3 regions of the Arthrobacter sp. Soil_C_49 genome follow, and region 2 is predicted to be linked to each of the others. Evidence: riboswitches for the same ligand, from Rfam matches in the RefSeq annotation. Region 2 holds a riboswitch; each other region holds the start of a gene.
The links. Region 2 has a riboswitch for thiamine pyrophosphate ahead of AC3A4Z_RS05455 (FAD-dependent oxidoreductase). Riboswitches for the same ligand answer to the same signal wherever they lie in the genome.
Positions count from the first base shown of each region.

Region 1 (3,267 bases), on a different contig from region 2:
GGTCCGCGACGTCTTCAATGAGGACTTCTCCAAGCTCATCGTCTCCGGCGAGGAAGCCTGGGACACCATCGAGGCATACGTCACCTATGTTGCTCCGGACCTGGTGGGCCGCCTCGAGAAGTGGACCAAGGACCAGGACATCTTCGCGGCCTGGCGCATTGACGAGCAGATCCACAAAGCGCTGGAGCGTAAGGTCTTCCTGCCCTCGGGCGGTTCGCTCGTGATCGACCGCACCGAAGCCATGACCGTGGTGGACGTCAACACCGGCAAATTCACCGGCAGCGGCGGCAACCTCGAAGAGACGGTGACCAAAAACAACCTCGAGGCTGCCGAGGAAGTGGTCCGCCAGCTCCGGCTGCGCGATATCGGCGGCATCATCGTCATCGACTTCATTGACATGGTCCTCGAATCCAACCGCGACCTGGTGCTGCGCCGGCTCGTGGAATGCCTGGGACGCGACCGCACCAAGCACCAGGTTGCCGAGGTCACTTCGCTTGGCCTGGTCCAGATGACCCGCAAGCGGATGGGCACCGGCCTGCTCGAAGTGTTCGGCGAGCAGTGTGAAGCCTGCGCAGGCCGCGGCGTGGTCACCCACGACGACCCCGTGGAGCACCGGCGCGCCAACATCGTGGCCGCCGAGCACCACGTCCAGCGTGCGGACAGCCGGCCGGAAGCGCGCAACGAAGGCCACCGCCCTGACAGCCTGCGCCCGGACAACAACCAGCCCGGTGCCCGCCCGGACCGCAAGCGGCGGCGGGGCCGCGGCGGCCAGCAGCCCGAAGCAGCGCCGGCTGCTGCCGTGCAGATCCACACCGTGCACCCGGACCCCTCGGATGCGGAACGTCACGCCAAGGCTGAAGCCACCAGGCTGGCCCTGGCCAACATCGCCGCTGCTGCGCACGCGGCGCACCTGCATGACGACGAGGTGGCCGCAGCCAAGCAGGCGGCCGGAGAGCAGCCTGCCGCCCCTGCAGCTGAAAAGCGCGACGCCGATGCCCGGCCGGCGGCCGTGCTGACCTTCGGCGGCGAGAAGGTCGTGCTGCCGTTTGTGGAGCACGCGGAGGAGCAGCAGCCGCGGCCGGCACTGACCCTGGACCGGCTCGCCGAGGCGTTCGCCCATCTCGGCCAGCCCGCAACGGAACCCGAAACGGCGCCGGACGCGGAAGGACAGCAGGCGCAGGCGGAACCTGAGCAGGCGCCCCAGGCGGAGCCCGCGGCGCCGGTGCAGCAGTCAACGGCTGCCCCGCAGCGCGCTGCGGCCCCCGAGAAGGACTACAGCGACCACACCCTGGAGCAGACGCGGCAGCGCCGGCCCCGGCGCCACCGCAGCGCCAGCCGTGCGCAGGGTGCTGCCAACGAAACCGCCGTGCAGCAACACGAGGACGTTGCGGCAGCCAGCACGGGCCACTCCCATGAGGCCAAAGCTCCCGAGCAGGCAGGCACCGGCAGCACGGGTGCCGAACAGCCGGCAGCCAAGGCAGCCGAGACAGCCGAGGCGCCCATCATCCTCGGTGTAGGGGTTCCGGCCTCGGAGCTCTAAGAGGTCAAGGAACGCTGACGATAACCGGGAATGCCCGGCCGGCCACCAAGAGTGGCCGGCCGGGCATTCCTGTACCTGCTCCCGAACCGTATCCAGGGGCGGGGGCATGGCTGGCCGCGGGGCCGGTCGCAAAGTGTCACCTTCTGCCTGCGGCCGCCAAAAAAGCTAGGCTGGGGAACCGACACGGGGTGCCGCGCAGAGAGCCGGCTGAGATCCACACCCGTTGAACCTGTCCGGCTAGCACCGGCGAAGGGATGTCCTCTTGTCTGCGACTCTTGCAATGCCCACTGCCACCCCGGCAACCGCGCCCGCAACGTTCACTGCCTCGACCCCGCCAGGCCGTCCCGTACCCCGGGTGCTGTCCATTGCGGGCTCCGACCCATCCGGCGGCGCCGGGATCCAGGCCGACCTCAAAAGCATCGCTGCACTCGGCGGCTACGGGATGGCCGCTATCACGGCCCTCACTGCCCAGAACACCCAGGGCGTCCGGTCCGTCCACGTGCTGCCGGCCGATTTCCTGGCCGCGCAGCTGGACGCCATCAGTGATGACATCGCCATCGATGCCGTCAAGATCGGAATGCTCGGCAGCGCCGAGGTGATCGAGACGGTAGGGGACTGGCTCCGCAAGGTGCGTCCCGCCGTCGTGGTCTTGGACCCGGTGATAGTTGCCACCAGCGGTGACCGGCTGCTGCAGGAGTCCGCCGAAGCCGCCCTGCGCGTGCTCCTGCCGCTGGCCCACCTCGTCACCCCCAACCTCGTTGAGCTCGCCAGGCTGGTGGGCGGCGACGTCCAGGAGGACTGGGCAGGAGCACTCGAGCAGGGACGCGCCCTCTCCGCAGCTACCGGCGCCACCGTGCTGGTCAAAGGGGGCCACCTGGACAGTCACGAGTGCCCCGATGCCCTGGTAAACACTGCCGGCCTGCTGTCCGGGGAAGTGGTGGTGTTGCCGGGGCAGCGCGTGGCTACCCGGAACAGCCACGGCACCGGATGTTCGCTGTCCTCCGCGATGGCCACTGCCCAGGCGCGGCTGGGGGACTGGGAAGCATCCCTGCGCGAAGTCAAGCCCTGGCTGGCAGGCGCACTGGAGGCATCCGCCACGCTGGAGGTGGGAACCGGCAACGGCCCGGTGCACCACTTCCACCACCTGCAGCGGCTCCAGCCCGAAGGCAGCTTCGCCGCCCAACTCTGGAGTGAGGCCCAGCCGGACCTGGAGGACATCTACGCCCTGGACTTCATCCGTGACCTGGCTTCAGGCAGCCTGCAGGAGAAAGAGTTTGCGTACTACCTTGCGCAGGACGCCATCTACCTCAACGGCTATTCCCGCGTGCTCGCCAGGGCGAGTGCCCTGGCGCCGACCGAGGCCGAACAGCTCTTCTGGGCCGGATCAGCGAGCCAATGCCTGGAGGTCGAGTCGGAACTGCACCGCTCCTGGCTAAGCACCCGCACCATCCAGCCCCAACTCGGCCCGGTCACAAAGTCCTATGTCGACCACCTGACCGCAGCATCGGCGTCGGGCAGCTATGCCGTCCTGGCGGCCGCCGTCCTGCCCTGCTTCTGGCTCTACGCGGAGGTGGGCGCAACATTGCACGCCCGGTTCCTCGCCGCCGGCGAACCCGCCGGGCACCCGTACGCGGCCTGGCTGCGGACCTACGCCGATGAAGACTTCGCCGCTGCCACGCGCAGGGCCATTGCCATCGTGGATGAGGCCGGGCGCACAGCCTCCGCCG
Region 1 is NZ_JBDGJZ010000005.1:51,731-54,997, reverse strand. It holds gene AC3A4Z_RS10155 (Rne/Rng family ribonuclease) at 1-1,540, shown strand, start outside; TPP riboswitch at 1,715-1,812, shown strand; gene thiD (bifunctional hydroxymethylpyrimidine kinase/phosphomethylpyrimidine kinase) at 1,821-3,267, shown strand, end outside.
Region 1: linked by a shared signal. The riboswitch ahead of thiD (bifunctional hydroxymethylpyrimidine kinase/phosphomethylpyrimidine kinase) and the one ahead of AC3A4Z_RS05455 (FAD-dependent oxidoreductase) in region 2 are both predicted to bind thiamine pyrophosphate.

Region 2 (3,267 bases):
GCCGCCGGTGCCCATAATCAGCCGGGAGGACAGTTCCACGCCGTCGATGACCAGCGGGTCCTGGAGCGCGGAGGAGGACGCAGCGGTGATGGTTTCGCTCATGGGTCAGCCTCCCTGCACAGCCGTGACGAGTTCAACCTCGTCGCCGTCCGCGAGCGCGGTGGCAAACCACTGGCTCCGCGGCACTACCTGCGCGTTGTGTGCCACGGCCACGCCGAGCTTCTGCCCGTCGGTGGCCTGGCCGTCAGCCCCGAGGGGCCTTCCTGTGACCTGGCTGACGAGCTGCGCGATGGAAGCACCGTCCGGCACGGGGTGCCGGGTTCCGTTCAAGGTGATGTTCATGCTGTTTCCTTTGTGGGCGGTAGGTGGCTCAGGCGGCCGGTTGGGTAGGGGTGGTTGCGGCTGGGGCAGGAGTTTCGTTGAATCGGGCGGGGCTAAAGGGCGCCCAGCGGGGATCTTCGCGGCCGTCCAGGAGGTCCCGGCAGATGGCGGCGGCGGCCGGCGTCAGGTGGACGCCGTGCCTGAAGAACCCGGTAGCGATGATGAGCCCGGGAAGGTGTCCGCCGGACTGGCCCGCGCCTTCCGTTGCGGGCACCCGGCCCAGCAGCGGCGCATTGTCCGGCGTTCCGGGCCGGGCCCGGGCGGTGCATTCGAGCAGCTCGAGTTCGGCGACGGCGGGAAGCAGCACCTGCGCGTCGCGGAGCAGCTGGTAGACGCCACCGGCGGAAACGGCGCCGGGGGTAGAGGGCGCGTCTTCGCGCTGCGTTGCCCCGATCACCACCGTCCCGTCCCGGCGGGGAACGATATACACCGGGACCCCGCGCACCAGTCCGCGGACGGTGGAGGTCACCAGCGGTTGCAGATGCCGGGGCACGGCGAGCCGCAGGATGTCCCCGTAAACAGGCCGCAGCGGAAGCTGCAGGCCCTCCGGGAGGAACCCCAGTTCCGCCGCGTGCAGCCCGTTCGCCACTACGGTCTCTGCGGCCTGGACGGTTCCGCCGCCGGCCAACCGGACGCCGGCAACAGCGCCGTCCTGCCACAGCAGCGCTGCCGCTTTGTCCGGCACCGAGTAACCGTCGACGGCGCCGGCTACTCCTGCGTGATCCTGCCGGGACCCGCTGCGGGCACCTTCGCCCCTGGTTCTTCCCACGCCGTGGCCGGCGAGCGCGCGCCGCAGGCAGTCCACCAGCAGCCGCGGATCCACCTGGTGATCGGCCGGGGTGTCCAGCGCACAGGCGATGGCCGGGCTGAGCAGTGGCTCCCGCCGGCGGGCTTCGCGGACGGTGAGCGGTTCCACGGTGAGTCCGTTCGCCTGCTGCACCGCGCGCAGGTCCATCAGCGCGCGGCGGTCGGCGGCGTCGGCACCCACGGCGAGGGTCGGCGTCGTGATGTATCCAGGATCGGCACCGGATGCTGCGCGGAGGCCGGCCACAAAAGCGGGCCACCGGGCCGAGGCGTCCAGCATCAGCTCGAGGAGCTCTTCTTCCTGGTAGTGCAGTTCGCTGACGGGCGCGAGCATTCCGGCGGCGGCCCAGCTGGCGCCGGTACCCGGGGCGTCGTCGATGAGCACCACGGAGCGCCCCGAGCGTTGCGCCTCCCAGGCGATGCCGTGGCCGATCACTCCGCCGCCGATCACGGCGACGTCAGCCCGGATGATGCCCGAAGGTATGGACGGTTTATGCGGTGGGGCCGGGGTCGACGGTGCGCGCATGTGTCTCCTTCCCTACGCCGGTACTAGCCGGATCAGGTCAAGCGGTCGGCTCTGACGCCCTCTCAGCCCGGCGCTTTATGACAGCTGCCGCGGGCTCCCGCAGTACGAGGCAAGTGTAGAGGAACTAGGCTTGCCCCCATGAATGTGTCCCACACTCCTGCCGCCGGCACCGATGTCCTCAGCACCACCAAAATCAGCAATGGCCTCAACTCAGCGCACCTGTACCTCTGCACGGATGCCCGCAAGGACCGCGGCGATTTCGGGCAGTTCGTGGACGCCGCGTTTGCCGGTGGCGTGGACATCATCCAGCTCCGGGACAAGACCATCGAGGCCGCGGAGGAGCTGGAGCTCCTGGCTGTGCTGAAGGAAACCGCGGAGCGGCACGGCCGGCTGTGGGCCGTCAACGACAGGGCCGATATCGCCGTGCTGTCCGGCGCGCCGGTGTTCCATATCGGCCAGAAGGACCTCCCCCTGGCCACCGCGCGCACCCTGCTCAACGGCAATGCGGCCATCGGACTGTCCAGCCATGCACCAGAGCAGGTGGACGCCGCCCTCGCGGCTGCTGCCGGGCCCGCGGGGTTGGACTACTTCTGCGTGGGTCCGGTGTGGGCCACACCCACCAAACCGGGGCGGGCCGCGGTCGGACTTGAGCTGGTGAAGTACGCCGCCGCGGCTGCGGGCCCTGCGGGGCAGAAAGGACAGGCCGACGGCGGTGTCCCCTGGTTTGCCATTGGCGGCATCGACCACAGCAACGTGGAGCAGGTGGTGGAGGCGGGCGCCCGGCGCATTGTGGTGGTCCGGGCCATCACGGAGGCCGACGATCCTGCGGCCGCCGCCGCATCGCTCCTCGCGGCCTTGGATGCGCCCGGTTCCTGAGGCTGCCCCGGCCGCCGGCGGTCCGGCCCGCTGACGCTCGTAACCGTGCTTTTACCCCGCGCCCTTCCCGGCCCGGGTGCCTGCATTATCGCCGGAATTCGAGTTAGGCTGATTTTCGTGTCACACCATCGGCTGGCTCCCAACGTCCACGAGCACAATAACGCGCTCGAGGCGGCGCTCAGTGCGCTGCGGACCGAACTGGAGCTGCCCGGCGCCTACCCTGACGATGCCGTGGCTGATGCCAAAGCAGCCGTGGAATCCCTGCAGCTGCCTGCCTACGACCTGACCGCCGTCGAGTTCGTTACCATTGATCCCGCGTCCTCCACCGACCTGGACCAGGCACTGTTCATCGAGCGCGACGGCGACGGGTACCACGTGCTCTACGCCATCGCCGACGTGCCCGCATTTGTTAGCCCGGGCGGACCATTGGATGCGGAAACACGCCGTCGCGGGCAGACGTTCTACGCCCCCGACGGGCGGATCCCGCTGCATCCGGAAATCATCAGCGAGCAGGCCGGCAGCCTTCTTCCGGACCAGGACTGTTCCGCATTTGTCTGGGATTTCCGCCTGGACAACGCCGCCGAGGTCACCTCCGTCGCTGTCAGGCGGGCGCGTATCCGCAGCCGGGCCAAGCTCAGTTACAAGGGCACGCAGGCCGAACTCGACGCCGGAACGGCCCC
Region 2 is NZ_JBDGJZ010000002.1:442,086-445,352, reverse strand. It holds gene AC3A4Z_RS05465 (thiazole synthase) at 1-102, opposite strand, end outside; gene thiS (sulfur carrier protein ThiS) at 106-342, opposite strand; gene AC3A4Z_RS05455 (FAD-dependent oxidoreductase) at 371-1,711, opposite strand; TPP riboswitch at 1,704-1,822, opposite strand; gene thiE (thiamine phosphate synthase) at 1,850-2,587, shown strand; gene AC3A4Z_RS05445 (RNB domain-containing ribonuclease) at 2,705-3,267, shown strand, end outside.

Region 3 (3,267 bases), on a different contig from region 2:
CCACCCTGGTCCTCACCGGGGGATGGGAACCGCTCTACGAGGAGATCGCCGGATACCTGCGGGAGACCGGCGCCCTGCACCGCACAGCGGCGGGAGGGCACCGGCCCCACGATTCCGTGGAGGGGGACCGTATCATCAGGTCCTTCATCCGCGACGTGGGCACGGTGCAGGCACCCTGGGCGTCCTGAGGCGTCAGCTGCCGGAGGGGACGCTCAGCTCCGGCAGGTAGACCTTGCCGCCGGCCGCCAGGAACTCCTCGCTCTTGCCCCGCATGCCCGCTGCGGCATCGGCCAGTGCCGCCTGTGCCGCTGCGGAACCATACTCATCCCGGATGTCCTGGCTGATCCGCATGGAGCAGAACTTGGGGCCGCACATGGAACAGAAGTGCGCCGTCTTGGCCGGCTCGGCAGGCAGTGTCTCGTCATGGAATGCCTCGGCCGTCACCGGGTCCAGGGACAACGCAAACTGGTCGCGCCAGCGGAACTCGAACCGCGCCTTGGACAGGGCGTCATCGCGTTCGTGCGCGCCGGGGTGGCCCTTGGCGAGGTCTGCCGCGTGGGCCGCGATCTTGTAGGTGATCACCCCGGTCTTGACGTCGTCCTTGTTGGGCAGGCCCAGGTGTTCCTTGGGGGTGACGTAGCAGAGCATGGCGGTACCGTAGCGGGCGATCTCCGTGGCGCCGATGGCCGAGGTGATGTGGTCATAGCCGGGCGCCACGTCGGTGACCAGCGGACCCAGGGTGTAGAACGGGGCACCCTTGCACAGTTCCTGCTGGCGCTCGACGTTCTCCCTCACCAGGTGGAACGGGATGTGCCCGGGGCCTTCCACCATCACCTGCACGTCGTATTCCCACGCCCGCTGCGTGAGCTCGGCCAGCGTATCCAGTTCGGCGAACTGTGCCGCATCATTGGCGTCCGCCGTCGCCCCCGGCCGCAGCCCGTCCCCCAGGGAAAAGGCGACGTCGTACTTGGCAAAGATTTCGCAGAGCTCGTCGAAGTGCGTGTAGAGGAAGTTTTCCTGGTGATGCGCCAGGCACCAGCCGGCCATGATCGAACCGCCGCGGGACACGATGCCCGTTACCCGGTTGGCCGTCAGGGGAACGTACCGGAGCAGGACGCCAGCGTGGATGGTCATGTAATCCACACCCTGTTCGCACTGCTCAATGACGGTGTCGCGGAAAATCTCCCATGTCAGTGCGTTTGCTTCCCCGTTGACCTTCTCAAGTGCCTGGTAGATGGGGACGGTCCCGATCGGCACGGGGGAGTTGCGGATGATCCATTCCCTCGTGGTGTGGATGTCGTCGCCGGTGGAAAGGTCCATCACCGTGTCCGCGCCCCACTGGGTGGCCCACTGCAGCTTGTCCACCTCCTCGGCGATCGAACTGGTGACCGCCGAGTTTCCGATGTTCGCGTTGATCTTCACCAGGAACGCCTTGCCGATGATCATCGGCTCGGACTCCGGGTGGTTGATGTTGTTCGGAATGATGGCCCGGCCGGCAGCCACTTCACTGCGGACCAGCTCCACGTCGCAGTTCTCCCGCAGTGCCACGAACCGCATCTCCGGGGTGATCACGCCCTGCCGTGCGTAGTGCATCTGCGTGACGGTTTTGCCGTCGACGGCGCGGCGGGGCACCGGCCGCGCGCCCTTCCACTCGGCGCTCGCCGCCCCGCGGCGGACGGCAGAACGGCCGTCGTCGAGCAGGTTCCGCCCGCGCCCGCTGTACTTTTCGGTGTCCCCGCGTGCTTCAATCCACTCCGCGCGGAACGGCGTGAGGCCGCGGACGGGATTACTCCCCGGACCGGCGGTGCGGTAGACACGGAACGGTCCGTTCGGCTGGCCGTTCGGTGAATCCGCCAGCTCAATTTCCGTGACCGGCACCCGGATTCCGGCCGCCGCGTCCTGGACGAACGCCAGGGAATGGGACTTCAGCGACTGCGTGACCGGAGGCTGGACCTGGCCACCCGCCGTTGCGCCGGACGGATTTTGGGCAGGGTTAAGCTGTGCATTTGATGTACTCAAGGAATACTCACTTCCTTCGCCGGCATTACCCGGACAGGTTCAACGGTCGCAGGCTGCATCAGCCCGATCTCAGCCCCTGCAAGGGCACCCGTGTGGTCACCAAGAAGCTACCACAGCTCGTTGGACTGCCTGTGTCATATCCGGCGGTGCTAGCCTTTCGGGCGGGAAAGAGAGGAAGATCCATGGCAGAAACCATCCAGTTCAACGGCGCCGTGCTGACCGGGCCGGACACCGAGGTACGCGGGCTCTGGTCCGTTGGCGGCAGGCTCACGTTCCGTCGGCCGGCGGCGGAACCGGCCAGAATTTTGGACGGCTGGGTGCTGCCGGGTTTTGCTGACGCCCATTGCCACATCGGCCTGGGAACCGGGGGCGCCGTCGATGAAGCGACGGCGGAAGAGCAAGCACGGACCGACCTGGAAGCGGGCACTCTGCTGGTCAGGGATGCGGGTTCCCCCGTAGACACCCGCTTCCTCCAGGGGAGTCGTGCGGCGCCGGTGCTCATCCGTGCCGGGAGGCACGTGGCCAGGACCCGCCGGTACCTCCGCGGCTTCGCTGAGGAAGTGGAACCCGACGGCCTGGTGGAGGCCGTCCGGAAGCAGGCGCGCGACGGCGACGGCTGGGTCAAGCTCGTGGGGGACTGGATAGACCGCGGCGCCGGTGACCTGGCGCCGTCGTTTCCCGCCGCCGTCGTCAAGGACGCCGTCCGGGCGGTGCACGATGAAGGCGCGCGGGTCACCGCGCACTGCTTCGCCGAAGAGACCCTGGACCAGATGCTGGACGCGGACATCGACTGCATCGAACATGCCACGGGACTGCTGCCACGGCACATTCCACGGTTCGTGGAGCAGGATGTTCCCATCGTGCCCACCCTCATCAACATCGCCACTTTCCCGGACATCGCTGCGCAGGCCGAGCCCAAGTTCCCCCGGTACGCCGCCCATATGCGCGCCCTGTGGGAACGGCGCGCGGAACGGGTGCTGGAGGCCTTCGAAGCCGGGGTGAAGATCTACGCCGGCACGGACGCGGGCAGCGTCATCAGGCACGGCAGGATCGGGGACGAAATCCTGGCCCTCCACCACGCCGGACTGCCCGCACCCGCCGCCCTCGACGCCGCGTGCTGGGGCGCCCGGAAGTGGCTGGGCGCTGACGTGCTCGAGGAAGGTGCCCGGGCCGACGTCGTCCTGTGCCGGGAGGACCCGCGCCGGGTTCTGCAAACCGTGCAGGAGCCGGCCCATGTGGTGCTGGAAG
Region 3 is NZ_JBDGJZ010000005.1:139,893-143,159, reverse strand. It holds gene AC3A4Z_RS10600 (alpha/beta hydrolase) at 1-188, shown strand, start outside; gene thiC (phosphomethylpyrimidine synthase ThiC) at 193-2,019, opposite strand; TPP riboswitch at 2,014-2,121, opposite strand; gene AC3A4Z_RS10590 (amidohydrolase family protein) at 2,202-3,267, shown strand, end outside.
Region 3: linked by a shared signal. The riboswitch ahead of thiC (phosphomethylpyrimidine synthase ThiC) and the one ahead of AC3A4Z_RS05455 (FAD-dependent oxidoreductase) in region 2 are both predicted to bind thiamine pyrophosphate.